Linked DNA regions of Arenibacter algicola. The protein of the gene in region 1 interacts with the protein of each later gene in a pairwise test. Links are inferred from orthologs where the notes say so. Each region holds a gene or a part of one and is shown in the gene's direction. Other genes may lie near its edges.

Region 1 (5,313 bases):
TTTTTGGACATGTATTCGGCAACTTCTGCATTCTGAAAGGTATCCTTATCCATTTTTTTACACCATCCACACCAGTCGGTATAGACATCAATAAAAATTTTCTTCGGATTTTGCTCCGTTTCAGCCAATTTGGCGGCCTCATCCCAACTAAGCCATTTAACTTCCTGTGCCATGCTACCAAGGGGTAACACGGCTAAACAAAAAAGAATAGCTTTTTTGAAAAATGATTTGGAAACTAATTTCACGACCATATTTTAAGGGATTAGTCCGATGACAACATCAAAACTAACGAAATTTCGGCAATTTTATTTTGCTATTGCCTTTTCTTTAACAGTACTGAACAAGTCTTGGACATCGATCTGGTTTTTGATGAGGTCGTCAAAAGTTTCTCTTTCCCTTATAAGAATTGCTTTCCCTTTATGCCATAAAACCTCGGGCGGTCTAAATCTTGAGTTGTAATTGCTGGCCATAGTGAAACAGTACGCACCTGCATTTTTAAAGCATAGGATATCCCCTTCGGAAATCTCACTAATCCGCTTATTGCTTGCAAAAGTATCGGTCTCACAAATATAACCCACGACGGAATAATATCTTTCACGTCCTTCAGGATTGGAGATATTTTCAATACTGTGGATGGCACCATAAAACATGGGGCGAATAAGATGGTTGAATCCAGAGTCTACACTGGCAAAAACAGTTGAAGTGGTTTGTTTTACCACATTGACTTTTGCTAGGAAGAAACCGGCCTCACTGACCAAAAACTTACCTGGCTCAAAAGCCAAGGTCAATTCCCTACCATATTCCTTGCAAAAAGAGTTGAAACGTTTTCCTAATTTTTTACCCAATTCTTCAATATTGGTTTCAATATCCCCTTCTTTGTAAGGTACTTTGAATCCACTTCCGAAGTCTATAAATTCAAGATCTTGGAAATTCTTGGCTGTTTCAAAAAGAATTTCGGAGGCATAAAGGAATACATCTATATCAAGAATGTCACTTCCAGTATGCATGTGTATCCCATTTACCTTCATATTCGTAAGATTAACGATACGCAGTAAATGAGGTATTTGGTGTATGCTGATACCAAATTTGGAGTCAATATGCCCTACTGAGATTTTAGAATTTCCTCCCGCCATTACGTGCGGATTTATTCTAATACAAACAGGAATATCCGGATGCTTGCTGCCAAACTGTTCTAAAATGGATAGGTTATCAATGTTGATACGTACCCCCAATTTAGCTGCCTCTTCTATCTCCTCCAAGGACACACCGTTTGGTGTAAATATAATAGAACTTGGCTCAAAACCGGCCATGAGTCCCAATTGAACTTCTTGTATGGAAACGGTATCAAGGCCGCTGCCCAAACTGTTCATCAATTTTAAAATGGCAATATTGGAAAGAGCCTTTGTGGCGTAATTTAATTGTAATTTTTTTACGTCTTTAAATGCATTTGTCAATCTATGAAACTGGGAAATTATTTTCTCAGAATCGTATACATAGACTGGGTCACCATAAGTTTGTGCTATCTTTAATAAGTCAGTGTTTCGCATTGTTCAATATTTTGTGCAAATTTAGACTACTTATTGTTTTTGAGCAAAAATATATAGCAATAGTTGAAAAATGTAACATATTGTTATTTATATAACAATGGTTGAATGATTAGGGTTTGATTTTAGTTGAGTCCGTTGTAATTTTAAACAAAAAAAATATGTTGCTACCTATGTTTCCTTTACCGTCCGTTTTTTTTCCTGGTGAAATTGTGGCCCTTCACATTTTTGAAGAACGCTACAAACAATTGATAAGGGATGCCAGGGAAGCACCTATGAACTTTGGGGTTCCTGCTTATATTGATGGAGAAATAGCATATGGAACGGAGCTGGAGCTAAAGGAAATAATAAAGACCTATGATACTGGCGAGATGGATATTGTTTGTATTGGCCGGCGAACCTTTAAAATCAATACTTTCCAAAAAGTTATGGACGGCAAATTGTATTCGGCGGGACAGGTGGAATATTTACCATATTATGATGATAGCGTTAGGACCTTGGAAGAAAATGTCCTTGGCCTTATTATTGAACTATATGGTCTAATGGATGTGTCTATTTTGGGCCTTACGGTAGAAAATTTTGATATTTATCAATTGATACATAAGATAGGACTTTCCCTGGCTCAAGAATACAAACTCCTGAAAATGAATTATAAAAGTGAGCGTCTATTGTTTATAAAAGCTCATTTAACCAATACCATTCAAGTTTTAAAGCAGGTAAACCAATCTAAGGAAATGATCGGGATGAACGGACATTTCAAAAATTTCGATCCCATAGATTTTAGGGAATTCAAAATTTAAAATGAAAGCAAAAAGTAAGGTTTTCTGAAAATTGTTAGATTCTTTCTTTGACATATCACAGAGACTCTGCCCATGGCATATTGTTCTTATTGGGATAAAACTTAGAAGTGGTGTTTCATTTATTTTTGGCTTTAGGCGGTACAATTTACTTATACTTGGGGCCAAGTATTTTCTGTTTTATTTAATTAGGGTAAATCCGCTGTGTTTCCTATTTTTGCAACTAAACAATTAGAACCTTCAATTTATGAACCTTCACGAATATCAAGGAAAAGAGATTTTAGCGAGCTTTGGAGTACGCATTCAACGCGGTTTAGTGGCTTATAATGCCAAGGAAGCAGTAGATGCTGCCAAACAATTGACCCAGGAAACCGGTACCGGTTGGCATGTAATTAAGGCCCAGGTTCACGCAGGTGGACGAGGAAAAGGAGGTGGAGTTAAATTGGCGAAGAACTTGCGTGAGGTAGAAGATATTGCAGGATCTATAATTGGTATGAATTTAGTTACTCCGCAAACTTCTGCGGAAGGTAAAAAAGTACATAAAGTTTTGGTTGCAGAGGATGTTTATTATCCTGGGGACAGTGAAACCAGTGAATTTTATATGTCCGTTTTATTGAACAGGGCCGCTGGTAGAAATATGATCATGTATTCTACCGAAGGTGGAATGGATATAGAGGAGGTTGCAGAGAAAACACCGCACCTTATTTTTACGGAAGAAATAAACCCAGCTACTGGTTTATTGCCTTTTCAAGCAAGGAAAATAGCTTTTAACTTGGGCTTGTCCGGAACGGCTTTTAAGGAAATGACCAAGTTTGTTACCAGTTTATACAAGGCTTATGTGGAGAGCGATGCAAGTTTGTTCGAAATAAACCCTGTTCTTAAAACATCCGATGATAAGATTATGGCAGTGGACGCCAAAGTATCCATTGATGATAATGCACTATATAGAAGAAAGCAATATGCAGAAATGCGGGATTTGCTAGAGGAGAATCCAATTGAGGTAGAGGCAAGGGCTGTAGGTCTTAACTACGTCGACTTGGATGGAAATGTTGGTTGTATGGTGAATGGTGCAGGACTGGCCATGGCTACAATGGATCTTATAAAAATGGCCGGTGGTGAGCCAGCCAACTTTTTGGATGTAGGGGGAACCGCTGATGCCAAAAGGGTAGAAGAAGCCTTCAGAATTATTTTGAAGGATCCAGCTGTCAAATGTATCCTCATAAATATTTTTGGTGGTATTGTTCGTTGCGATCGTGTAGCGCAAGGGGTAGTGGATGCCTACAAAAATATGGGAGATGCCATAAAGGTGCCTATTATTGTAAGATTACAGGGTACCAATGCTGAATTGGCCAAGGAAATTATTGATAATTCTGGTTTGGCAGTACATTCCGCAGTTCAGTTTCAAGAAGCTGCTGACAAGGTGAAGGAAGTATTGGCATAATACCAAGAAAGTATAAAAATCAGAAAAGAGGGCGTCTAAAAAGTATTTCAACCCCTCCATAATTTGCGTATTTGAGAATAGTTCTCCGATACCTACCCGAATAAAAAAGAGGCTGTCTTGACTTTTTAGACAGCCTCTTTTTTGTTGAACGTATTTTACGTTGAATACCATTAGTTCTCGATAAACCAAGGTAGTCTTATCCTAGAAAAGTTCTGAGGGATCAGGATTTTTTTTTGTTTTTGTACTTTACAGGGCTAATGTCGTGATCCATTTTCTTTTTCTGTTGCTCCTTGAATCCCGGTTTTTGATGTTTTTTAAAAATAGCCTCCTTTTTTGGCTTGGGCAAAGATAATTTTGGGTCTTTGGGATTCTCCCTGGTCCCACGATAATGTATCACCAAACCATTTAAAAAATTACGTAAAATTTGATCGCCACATTCTACATAGTTTGGGTGATCTTCTTTTCTGAAAAAAGCTCCCAACTCGCTTTTGGTAATTTTAAAATCGACTAATTTTAAAATTTCTACAATTTCATCATCCCGTAATTTTAAGGCAACCCTTAATTTTTTAAGAACATCATTATTGGTCATATGATAAATTTTTTGACAAGATATTACAAAAAATAGGATGTGGGACTAGTTTGGGATTACTTTCCTGCATCCGAAGACAAGAAATCAATGCTATTTAATGTAACTTAGTGTTAAACTGTAATTTATGAGTACGTATTTGGAGAAGCTGGGCATTCTTTCCCAAATGATTTCTTTTGCAAAGACAGACAAGGAAATCAAGGATTCGGAGTATAATTTTTTGCTGGGTGTAGCCAAGCAGTTGGAGGTCGATAAGGAAACCTTCGATTCCCTTTTTCATAAGAAAGTTGGAAAGGTATTGCTTAAATCCGAAGCGGAGCGCATCCTTCAATTTCATCGCCTGGTACTGCTTATGAATGTGGACAAGGAGCAGCATCTAGTTGAAATTGAACAGCTGCATAACATAGGACTTGGATTTGGACTTCCACAGGCCGCCATAGAGCAAGTTCTTACCGTAATGCACAATTATCCTGACAAGGTAGTTCCACCTGCTGTGCTGATCAATATATTTAAAGCTTATAACAATTGATAAAAAGCGACATAATGTCCTGTTATTAGGTCGGAATAGTGACACAATGGCATTAAAATGCAATCGGTATAACATTTGCCTTTTAGATCATGAGAATTTAAAGTATAACTTAAAATATAAAAGTCATGAGTCTAGTAAAAAGAAATAATGTTATGTTTCCTTCATTAATGAATGAAATTTTAAGACCAGATTGGTTTGGTGGTATAGATAACTTCAAGGAAAGTGTACCGGCTGCCAATGTTAAGGAAACCGAAACTGAGTATGTATTGGAATTGGCAATACCTGGAAGGAAAAAAGAAGATTTCAATGTTGAAATCGATAATGACATCCTAACTATTTCCTCTGAGGTAAAAAGTGAGGAAAATAAAGAGGATGATGGATATACCAGAAGGGAATTTACTTTTTCATCCTTTAAA
Region 2 (6,211 bases), on another replicon or contig:
CTTCCCGGAGACACCTTAATTTTCCATTGTAGTTTAATTACTCCCATAAGACGAGGTATATGTCACATGCAGGCCTATGCCTATGCCAATGGTAAATTGGTATGCGAAGCTGAAATGATGGCTCAAATAGTTAAAAAGAAATAAAATATAGGATGAATCAACCACTGGCTTACATTCACCCTGGAGCTAAAATTTCCAAAAATGTTGTAGTAGAACCGTTTACAACTATTCATAATAACGTAGTAATTGGGGATGGCACTTGGATAGGTTCCAATGTGACCATAATGGAAGGGGCACGAATTGGAAAAAACTGTAATATTTTTCCTGGTGCCGTCATTTCTGCACCACCCCAGGACCTAAAGTATGAAGGGGAAGACACCACGGTCATAATCGGCAACAACACCACTATTAGGGAATGTGCTACCATACATAAGGGCACATTGGATAGGATGAAAACGGTAATTGGCGATAATTGTCTTATAATGGCCTATTGCCATGTTGCGCATGATTGTCTGGTAGGCAACAATTGCATTTTCTCCAATAATTCCACCTTGGCCGGACACGTAACCATTGGGGATAATGTAATATTGGCCGGCTTGGTAGCCGTACACCAATTTGTATCCATTGGTCGCCACGCCTTTGTAACGGGTGGTTCCTTGGTAAGAAAGGATGTACCTCCTTTTGTTAAAGCGGCACGGGAACCTTTATCTTACGTGGGTATCAATTCGGTAGGCTTAAGAAGAAGAAACTTCGATTCCGATAAAATCCGCGAGATTCAGAATATTTATCGAATACTATATCAAAAAAATTATAACAATACCCAGGCTGTTCAAATTATAGAAGCAGAAATGGAGGCTACTCCGGAAAGGGATGAAATTTTACAATTTATAAGGGATTCCCAAAGAGGAATCATGAAAGGTTATTTCAGTACTAATTAGAATTTTATGGCATCAACATCAGATATTAGAAAAGGATTGTGCATTAGGTACAATAACGACATTTACAAAATAATTGAATTTCTACATGTAAAACCGGGAAAGGGTCCGGCTTTCGTAAGGACCAAGCTAAAAAGTGTAAGTACCGGCAAAGTATTGGACAATACATTTTCCGGAGGTTCAAAAATTGAGGATGTGCGCGTAGAAACCCGCTCTTATCAGTTTTTATACGCCGAGGGCGAGAACTACCACTTTATGAATACGGACGACTACAACCAAATTACGCTTCAAGAAAGCTCTTTGGATGCACCAAATTTATTAAAGGAGGGCGAAGTAGTAACCATTCTTTTCAACACAGAGGATAGCATGCCACTTTCTGTAGATATGCCGGCAAGTGTTATTTTGGAGGTTACCTATGCTGAACCTGGAGTTAAGGGCAATACGGCGACCAATGCAACCAAACCCGCCAAGGTTGAAACAGGGGCAACAGTGAATGTTCCTTTGTTTATCAATGAGGGCGATAAAATAAAAATTGATACGGAAAAAGGCGCTTATATGGAGCGTGTAAAGGAATAATACAATTTACAATACGCTTTTTGCTGCTTAATGGCATAAGAACCCTATTATGAAATTTCCAACTCCTTATACGCTTAATCAGATTGCGACTATAATCAAGGCCGAATATGTAGGCCAAGATGATTTTCCTGTTTTGGGCATGAACGAAATCCATGTTGTGGAACATGGCGATATCGTTTTTGTAGATCATCCCAAATACTACGATAAAGCCCTAAGCTGTGCAGCTTCCATTGTTTTAATCAATAAAAAAGTGGACTGCCCAGAGGGAAAGGCTCTATTGATCTCCGATGATCCATTTAGGGATTTCAACATCCTCACTCTATTTTTTAAGCCTTTTTTAAAGGCCCAAAACAACATTTCCAGCTCGGCCAAGATAGGTAGGGACACGATTGTTCAACCCAATTGCTTTATTGGGAACAATGTAGTGATAGGGGACAACTGCCTTATTCATTCCAACGTATCCATTTACGACAATTGTGTAATAGGAAACAATGTTACTATTCATTCGGGTTCGGTATTGGGGTCGGACGCCTTTTATTATAAAAAAAGACCTGAAGGATATGACAAATTGATCTCTGGCGGAAGGGTAATTATTGAGGACAACGTGGACATAGGTGCTCTTTGCACTATAGACAAAGGTGTTACAGGTGATACCACTATAAAAAAAGGCACCAAGTTGGACAACCAAGTGCAAGTAGGCCATGATACAGTAATTGGGGAGAAATGCCTAATAGCCTCCCAAACCGGTATTGCCGGCTGTGTAATCATCGAAGATGAAGTTACCTTATGGGGACAGGTTGGCGTAACAAGTGCTGCTACCATTGGAAAAAATGCAATGGTTAGTGCACAATCCGGCGTTTCAAAATCTCTCAAGGGAGGAAAAAAATATTTTGGTAGCCCAGCGGAGGAGATGAGGGAAAAATTGAAAGAACTGGCCTATGTTAAGCAAATCCCTTTTATCCTTAAAAAATTAGAAAAATAAATATGCAGGATAATAGTTTAGAATTCCTTTTCAAAACTTTATTTTTGCAAGAATCAATTAAACCAAATATATAATGAGCGTTTTAGTAAATAAAGATTCCAAAATTATTGTTCAAGGTTTTACAGGTAGTGAAGGTACTTTTCATGCCGAACAGATGATCGAATACGGCACCAATGTGGTTGGTGGGGTAACACCGGGGAAAGGTGGACAAGAGCATTTGGGAAAGCCTGTATTCAATACAGTTGAAGAAGCCGTTCAAAAAGTTGGGGCCGATACCACTATCATCTTTGTGCCACCAGCTTTTGCTGCAGATGCAATTATGGAAGCTGCTAGCGCTGGAATTAAAGTAATAATTACAATTACAGAAGGTATTCCCGTAGCCGATATGGTGAAGGTATATGATTATATTAAGCATATGGACTGCCGATTGGTAGGTCCAAACTGTCCTGGAGTTATTACTCCAGGCGAAGCCAAAGTAGGTATTATGCCAGGCTTCGTATTTAAAAAGGGAACTGTAGGAATTGTTTCCAAATCAGGAACTTTAACCTATGAGGCCGCAGATCAGGTAGTACGCCAAGGTCTTGGGATTACCACTGCCATTGGAATTGGTGGGGATCCAATAATTGGCACAACTACAAAGGAAGCTGTGGAGTTATTGATCAATGATCCGGAAACCACATGTGTGGTTATGATCGGTGAAATAGGTGGACAGTTGGAAGCCGATGCCGCCCAATGGTATAAGGCAAGTGGAAGCAAGAAACCGATCGTTGGGTTTATTGCGGGTGAAACAGCTCCAGCAGGAAGAACTATGGGGCATGCCGGTGCTATTGTGGGTGGTAGTGATGATACGGCCCAAGCCAAAAAGAGAATTATGAGGGAATGTGGAATACACGTTGTTGATTCCCCAGCCGAAATTGGTTTAAAAGTAAAACAAGTATTGGGATAACCCCCATTCAATATATTTAATTCCGTTTATACTGTGCCGATTAACTCGGAATTTTCAGGATAAGCGGGATTTTTTTTGCCTCGAATTACCAGGACCTTAAAATTTTATTCCAGCATTTAGGGTAAAAATTTTAAAACAGCTAAAACATAACTTATATTTGATTATCAACTAAGAAACTAAAGACAGATGAAGTTACTAGAAGGAAAAAATGTAATAATCACCGGAGCAAGTAGGGGAATTGGAACCGGAATAGCGCAAGTTTTTGCAAAGCACGGCGCCAATGTTGCCTTTACATACAGTTCAAGTGAAGCCCCGGCTTTGGCCTTGGAAAAAGAGTTGAGTGCCTATGGTGTAAAAGCTAAGGCATATAAAAGCAATGCGGCCAGTTTTGAGGATTCAGAAAAATTGGTATCGCAAGTATTGGAAGATTTTGGAGGTGTTATAGATGTTCTGATCAACAATGCCGGTATTACCAAAGACAATCTCTTGATGAGGATGGGCGAAGATGATTTTGATTCTGTTATAGAAATAAATTTAAAATCGGTTTTTAATATGACAAAGGCCGTTCAGCGAACCATGCTCAAACAAAGAAAAGGCTCCATAATAAATATGAGCAGCGTAGTAGGGGTAAAAGGTAATGCGGGCCAGGCAAACTATGCCGCGTCCAAAGCTGGAATGATTGGGTTTACCAAATCTATTGCCTTGGAACTTGGTTCTAGAAATATAAGATGTAATGCTATTGCACCAGGCTTTATTGAAACAGAAATGACAGATAAGTTGGATGCCAAGGTAGTACAGGGATGGAGAGATGGAATTCCATTAAAAAGAGGAGGTCAACCCGAAGATGTTGCCAATGCCTGTCTGTTTTTAGCTTCGGACCTCTCTGCCTATATCACAGGACAAGTTTTAAATGTGGATGGCGGAATGCTCACCTAGGTATAATTTTTGGCCAGAAAGGCCTTGAACTAGCTGTAGAAATACTATTTCCAGGTTACTGCATGGCACCGTGCTGAACAAGCGCAATGCTGTATACCAAGTTCTCAAGTATCTAGTTCACAGCAATAATTCCAACGACCTTAAATAATGCAAATACAAACAGTACTTTTTATATTGCTCGCGGCCATTGTGGCATTGGCACTCGTACTGTTTCAATATTACTATAAAAACAAAAGGAAGGGAAAGCTCCAGATAATCCTTTCCTTTTTGCGTTTTTTGGCCATATTCGGAACCCTATTGCTTATTATAAATCCAAAATTCACTAAGAACGAATACACTCTGGAAAAGACCAATTTGGTGCTACTGGTAGACAATTCATCTTCTATGACGTCTGAGGATAAGGCCAAAGTAATTTCCGACCTTTCTTCATTGAAGAATAAAATGGAGTCATCATCCGAAAGTTTCAATATACTCAATTACAGATTTGGAGCGGAACTATCCAATTCCGATAGCCTTGGTTTCACAGAAAAAAGCACCAATATTTCTAAGGCCTTGGCTGGTTTAAACGAAATATTCACCGGCACCAACACCGCGGTAGTACTGTTTACCGATGGTAATCAGACCATAGGGGAAGATTATGAATTTTATGGGAAACGTAAAAAATTCCCTATTTACCCTGTAGTTTTGGGCGATACCACCAAATATGATGATATATCAATAAGCCAAATAAATGCCAATAGATATGCCTTTTTAAAGAACAAATTCCCCCTGGAAGTATTTATTTCTTATGATGGCAAGGAAGAAGTCCCTTCGGAATTACAAGTTTTTGTGGACGACAAATTGGTTTATAAGGAAAAAATTTCGTTATCCAATATTTCCAACGCCAAGATTGTCAATACGCAGATAGAAGCCAGTACGGTGGGAATTAAAAATATTAAGGTAATTGTTCCTCCATTGCCAAATGAAAAAAATACGGCAAACAATGAAAAATTATTGGCCTTGGAAGTATTGGACGAAAAAACAAATGTAGCCATCATTTCCACTGTCCAGCACCCGGACATTGGAGCTCTAAAGAAAGCTATTGAGAGCAACGAGCAAAGATTGGTGTCAATCTATAGGCCTGACACCGACTTGAGCAAATTGCAGGAGGTTGACGTTTATATACTTTATCAGCCCGATGCCTCCTTTGACAAGGTGTACAAACAAATGCAATTGCGAAAATCCAATTCCTTTACCATTTTGGGCACTTATACCGACCTGAATTTTATAAACAGAATTCAAAACAACTACCTAGTTGAAACAGGTTATCCTGTGCAGGAATTCTTTGCAAGCCCCAATGCCGCATTTTCGAAATTCGATATTTCAGAATTCTCCGTGGAAGGTTTCCCGCCCCTTGTATCGGATGCGGGGCCAGTGAATGTTTTGGGCATTGGAGAACCCTTGTTAAAAGTCCGTATCAAAGGGGTGGACATGGACCAACCCTTATTGACCACTGCAGAAGAAGACACGGCAAAACATGCCATATTGGTTGGGGAAAATATATGGAAATGGAGGGTTCAAAATTACCGGAACGATCAAACATTTAAGGATTTTGATGCTTTTCTAGGAAAACTGATCCTTTACCTTTCGACCTCCAAAGGCAAAAATAGATTTGTATTGGATTATAGTTCCATTTACAATAACAGCAGCGAAACCAAAATAAAGGCTACTTATTTTGACGAGGCTTTTGTCTTTGATTCCAATGCGTCTATCAACATTAAAGTGGAGAGTAAATCCACCAATACTTCCGTAGAGGTTCCAATGTTGTTAAAAGACGGATACTATGAGGCGGACCTA

Evidence for each region. The genes of interacting proteins can lie anywhere in the genome.
Region 2: the proteins of sucC (region 1) and sucD interact in binary tests that used the Escherichia coli proteins (3 or more experiments, as listed by UniProt). The link is inferred for Arenibacter algicola from one-to-one orthologs.

Annotation. Positions count from the first base shown.
Region 1 is NZ_JPOO01000001.1:2,008,049-2,013,361, forward strand. The notes cover bases 1,815-4,685. They hold sucC (ADP-forming succinate--CoA ligase subunit beta), read left to right. Parts: upstream 1,815-2,588; coding sequence 2,589-3,782; downstream 3,783-4,685. Other genes in these bases: U735_RS0108550 (LON peptidase substrate-binding domain-containing protein), read left to right, coding at 1,815-2,344; U735_RS0108560 (DUF1456 family protein), read right to left, coding at 4,003-4,371; U735_RS0108565 (hypothetical protein), read left to right, coding at 4,496-4,685. Outside these bases: U735_RS0108540 (thioredoxin family protein), read right to left, coding at 1-173; lysA (diaminopimelate decarboxylase), read right to left, coding at 306-1,547; more of U735_RS0108550, read left to right, coding at 1,706-1,814; more of U735_RS0108565, read left to right, coding at 4,686-4,897; U735_RS0108570 (Hsp20/alpha crystallin family protein), read left to right, coding at 5,023-5,313. UniProt on the Escherichia coli protein: Succinyl-CoA synthetase functions in the citric acid cycle (TCA), coupling the hydrolysis of succinyl-CoA to the synthesis of either ATP or GTP and thus represents the only step of substrate-level phosphorylation in the TCA.
Region 2 is NZ_JPOO01000003.1:553,460-559,670, forward strand. The notes cover bases 1,630-4,502. They hold sucD (succinate--CoA ligase subunit alpha), read left to right. Parts: upstream 1,630-2,566; coding sequence 2,567-3,439; downstream 3,440-4,502. Other genes in these bases: U735_RS0112590 (UDP-3-O-(3-hydroxymyristoyl)glucosamine N-acyltransferase), read left to right, coding at 1,630-2,493; fabG (3-oxoacyl-[acyl-carrier-protein] reductase), read left to right, coding at 3,626-4,375. In the rest of the region: U735_RS0112575 (bifunctional UDP-3-O-[3-hydroxymyristoyl] N-acetylglucosamine deacetylase/3-hydroxyacyl-ACP dehydratase), read left to right, coding at 1-144; lpxA (acyl-ACP--UDP-N-acetylglucosamine O-acyltransferase), read left to right, coding at 153-938; efp (elongation factor P), read left to right, coding at 945-1,511; more of U735_RS0112590, read left to right, coding at 1,561-1,629; U735_RS0112605 (vWA domain-containing protein), read left to right, coding at 4,523-6,211. UniProt on the Escherichia coli protein: Succinyl-CoA synthetase functions in the citric acid cycle (TCA), coupling the hydrolysis of succinyl-CoA to the synthesis of either ATP or GTP and thus represents the only step of substrate-level phosphorylation in the TCA.